Regions from separate parts of the Streptomyces paludis genome, predicted to be linked through region 2. Evidence: riboswitches for the same ligand, from Rfam matches in the RefSeq annotation. Region 2 holds a riboswitch; the other holds the start of a gene.
The links. Region 2 has a riboswitch for cobalamin ahead of DVK44_RS05265 (cobalamin biosynthesis protein). Riboswitches for the same ligand answer to the same signal wherever they lie in the genome.
Positions count from the first base shown of each region.

Region 1: it holds a riboswitch for cobalamin, as region 2 does, so the genes downstream of both, DVK44_RS12830 (CbtB domain-containing protein) here and DVK44_RS05265 (cobalamin biosynthesis protein) in region 2, are expected to answer to the same signal.

Region 1 covers NZ_CP031194.1:2,936,621-2,938,814, reverse strand. Annotated here, with positions in the region: gene DVK44_RS12835 (histidine phosphatase family protein) at 1-562, opposite strand, end outside; cobalamin riboswitch at 598-719, shown strand; gene DVK44_RS12830 (CbtB domain-containing protein) at 796-1,026, shown strand; gene DVK44_RS12825 (CbtA family protein) at 1,048-1,914, shown strand; gene cbiE (precorrin-6y C5,15-methyltransferase (decarboxylating) subunit CbiE) at 2,054-2,194, shown strand, end outside.
Region 2 covers NZ_CP031194.1:1,212,552-1,214,745, reverse strand. Annotated here, with positions in the region: gene DVK44_RS05270 (cobyric acid synthase) at 1-67, opposite strand, end outside; gene DVK44_RS05265 (cobalamin biosynthesis protein) at 64-1,152, opposite strand; cobalamin riboswitch at 1,189-1,341, opposite strand; gene DVK44_RS05260 (hypothetical protein) at 1,407-1,646, opposite strand; gene DVK44_RS05255 (inorganic phosphate transporter) at 1,643-2,194, opposite strand, start outside.

The DNA of each region.
Region 1 (2,194 bases), 1.7 Mb from region 2:
CGGCGCGGATGAAGTCCGGCTCGGCCACGACGAGCAGGCGCCTGCCGGTTGCGGGGGGCATGGTGGGCCCGGCGGCTTCTGTCGTGCCGTCGCTGTGGGCCTCGCCGGCCGTGTCCAGCCAGTGGGCGACGCGGGTGTGGAAGTCGCTCAAGGACTCTCCCCCGTGGGGTGCGGCCTCCGGGTCGGACAGCCAGGCGGCCACCGACTGCGGTTCCGCGGCGGCCACTTCGTCCAGGGTCCTGCCCTGCCAGCGGCCCATGGCGCACGGCGCGAGGGCGGCCAGCGGGGCGGTGGTCAGGCCGAGGGCCTGAGCGGTCCGGCGGCAGCGGCGCGTGGGGGAGGCGTAGAGGGCGGTGGCGCGGGGGAAGGTCTCCCGTACGGCTTCGGCCTGGCGCAGCCCGGTGGCGTCAAGCCCGTCGTCGTCGCTTCCGTCGTTGCTCTCGTCCCCGCTGCCGTGGTCGGTTTCGGTTTCGGTCTCGCCGAAGCGGGCCTCGCGCAGGGCGGGGCTGATGGCGGGGGCGATGAGGGACACATGCAGTGACAGCTGTGTGGTCATGGTCATACGCGGGGGCCAACTCCTGGGCAAAGGGCCTCTTGGCCCGCTTGTCGGTTCGCGGTACCTTCACGTCGATATCACGACGGCGAGACGGAAGTCCGGTGAGAGTCCGGCACGGTCGCGCCACTGTATGCCGGGGACCGGCCGCGTACCAGGCGGTGGGTTCCGGGTGAGTCAGACCCGATGGCCGTCGTCAAAGCTCCACTTATGGGACGCGAGTTCCCCAAGGAGGTTGTGTCATGGCGCAGTCCATCGCGCATCCGGTCATTTCACCCGCCGACGCCGGTACGCCGGTGACCCCGCTCCCGCTGCGCGCGGTGCTGCCGTGGGCGGTGTTCATGGGCACGCTGATGCTGGTGCTGCTCTACTTCGTCGGTGCCGAACAGGGCGCGACATCGGTGTTCTCCGGGGCGGGGGTGCACGAGTGGGTGCACGACGGCCGTCATCTGCTCGGCTTCCCCTGCCACTGACCACTGACGGAGATCACGCGCATGCATGCCTCCACCGTCAGAAACCTCCTGGTCCGCGGCATGATCGCGGGCGTGCTGGCCGGACTTGTCGCGTTCGGACTGGCCTATTTCGCGGGCGAGCCCTCCATACGGGCCTCGATCGCGCAGGAGGAGGCCAACTCCGCGCCGGCGCATGAGCACGGCGACGGAGCAGAGGGTTCATCCGATTCCGATTCCGATTCCGCTTCTGATGCTGATTCCGCAGGCCATTCGCATGGAGATGAGGAGGGAGATCTCGTCAGCAGGCCGGTCCAGTCGACGTTCGGGCTGGCCACCGGTGTCCTGGTGTACGGGGTGGCCGTGGGCGGTATCGCCGCTCTGGTCTTCGCCGTCTGCCTGGGCCGGATCGGCCGGTTCGGGCCGAGGGCGATCGCGGCGCTGATCGCCGGGGCGGCCTTCACCACCGTCTGTCTGGTGCCGTTCCTGAAGTATCCGGCGAACCCGCCCGCGGTCGGCGACGGGGACACCATCGGCCGGCGCACCGCGCTGTACTTCCTGATGATCCTGCTGAGCGTGCTGCTGGCGGTCGCCGCGGTCATCGTGGGCCGACGGCTCGCGCCGAGGCTGGGGAACTGGAACGCGTCGCTCGCCGCGGGTGCCGGTTTCGTCGTGGCCGTGGCCGTGGCGTGTCTCGTACTGCCCGCGAACACCGACGCCATTCCGGAGACCTTCCCGGCGGCTCTGCTCTGGGAGTTCCGGCTGTCGTCGCTCGCCGTTCAGGCGGTGCTCTGGACTGCCTTCGGGCTGATATTCGGCGCGCTGGCGGAGCGGATGCTCCGGGCCGGCCAGGAGGAACGCGCGGCCGAGGACGGCGCGACGGCACGACCGGCGGCCGAACCGGCGCGCTGACGCCTCCCGCGGCGGGGGGAGCTGGGGCGGGGGCTGATGCCTCGGCGGGGAGCGGGAGCGGGGAGCAGTAGCGGGGAGAAGTAGAGTTCGAGGTCGGTTTTCTCCCAGTTCAGAAGCTCTGAGGTGTACGGCAGTGAGCATCCCGCCCCGCGAGGGCCACGGGTCCGGCGAAGTCGTCGGGGCCGATGAGGCCCGTGTGACAGTCGTCGGGATCGGCGCCGACGGCTGGAGCGGGCTCACCGATGCCGCGCGGGCGGCGCTGTGCCGTGCCGAGGTGGTC
Region 2 (2,194 bases):
CCGCCGTGACCACGCTCTTGCCCGCGTCCGAGGTGGTCCCGGCCACCAGCAGTCCGCCGCCGGTCATCGGCGCCCCCGTCCCTTCGCCCGTCCCCGTGACCTCAGCAGCCCGTACGCGGCGCGCCCGGCCACGCCCGCCGCGAGCGCGAGCACGTTCACCCGGTGCGAGAGCCGGACCGCCCGCTCGATGTCCGCGACCTCCACCGGCCGCCCGCCGCCGTTGAGCACCGGCCGGTGCTCGACCCGGCCGCCGTACGCCAGCGTCCCGCCCAGGCGTACGCCCAGCGCGCCGGCGAACGACGCCTCGACCGGGCCCGCGTTGGGGCTCGGGTGCTTCGCGGCGTCCGCCCGTACGGCCCGTACGGCGCCCCGGGGGTCGCCGCCCGCGGCGATCGCCAGCGCGGCCGTCAGCCGGGCGCCCGGCCAGCCCGCGACATCGTCGAGGCGGGCGGCGGCCCAGCCGAACCGCAGGTAGCGGGGCGACCGGTGGCCGACCATCGCGTCCAGCGTGTTCACCGCCCGGAACGCGACCAGCCCCGGCACCCCGGCGACCGCCCCCCACACCAGCGCGCCGACCACCGCGTCGGAGGTGTTCTCGGCGACGGACTCCACGACGGCGCGCGCGATCTGCTGGTCGTCCAGCGCCTGCGGATCGCGCCCGCACAGATGCGGCAGCCGCTCCCGGGCCGCCTCGGTGTCCCCGGCCGCGAGCGCGCCGCCGATGGTCCGCGCCTCCCGGCCCAGCGAGGTGCCGCCGATCACGGTCCAGGTCGCGGCGGCGGCGAGCACGGTCGCCGCGGCGGGAAGGCCGCGTACGGTACGGGCCGCCAGCGCGGCCAGCCCGGCGGCGCCACCGGCGCAGACGGCGGTGTGCAGCGCGCCCCGGCCCCGGTCGTCGCGCCACAGCACGCGCTCCACGGCCCCGGCCGCCCGGCCGAACGCGGCGACGGGATGGCCCCGGCGCGGATCACCGAAGAGCCGGTCGGCGAGGAATCCGGCGGCGAGGCCGAGGGCGACGGGGGAGAGGGCGGTACGCCCAAGGGGAGCGCGTCCGAGGGGAGCGCGTCCGGGGAGAGCGCGTCCGAGGGGAGCGCCGGCGGGCGCCCGTACGGCACTCGGTCCGCGCACGGCGGCGGAACCGCAGCCAGGCATGGCGAAATGTCCTCACTCAGGGTCCGCGCCCCGGCTCGACGTGACGCGGCGGCAGGAGTTCCTGGCTCCCGGGAGCGCCCGTCGTGGACGGGCTCCCCGGTGACAGTGGCGGGACCGCGCCGGATTCGCACCGGCTTCCTCTTCTGCCGCCGTGTATGGCCCCGGCAGTCCACCACGCCGTTCAGGGCCCGTCAACTCTGCCTTGACCTGCGCGGGGACAGTGTGCCGAGGCCCACTCGGACGCCCGGCGACCGTCAGGCCACGATCAGATAGATCCCGTACGCCACGGCCGCCACGCAGAGCGCGAAGCAGAGGTACGCGCCCGCCGAACGGACCGAGACCGCCGGGCCGCCGGTACCTCCCGTACCGCTCTCGCCGCCCGTCTCCCGCTGGGCGAGACCGACGATGCCGAGGGTGAACAGGCCCACGAGGGCGACGGTCGCCACAAGGCTGACGCCGAAGACGGAGCCGAGCGCTGCCCAGTCGATGTTCATGCGATGACTTCCTTGCGTGCCGGCTCGGTGGTGGTGCCGGTGGGGACGGGGGCGGGGATGGTGGCCGAGAGGCCGGACACGTCCGTGAGGACGGTGGCGGGGGCGGTCTCCGTCGCCGGCTCGGCCGGCTCGGTGGCGCCCTCGGTGGCGTTGACGTTGGTGTGGTCGACCGGGCGGCGCCGCGAGGCGAGGTAGATCCCGCCGGAGATCGTCACCAGCAGCACCGCGACGAGCGCGACACCCCAGTCGCCCTGCCCGGTCAGGAACTCGGCGCCCGCGGCGACCAGACCTGCGGCCGGCAGCGTCAGCCCCCAGGCGATGAACATCCGGCTCGCGGTGGACCAGCGGACCACCCCGCCCTTGCGGCCGAGCCCGGCGCCCATCACGGCGCCGGAGCAGGACTGGGTGGTGGAGAGCGAGAAGCCCAGGTGCGAGGAGGCCAGGATGACCGTCGCGGCGCTGGTCTGCGCGGCGAAGCCCTGCTGCGGCTGGAGGTCGGTGAGGCCGGTGCCCATGGTGCGGATGATGCGCCAGCCGCCGAGGTACGT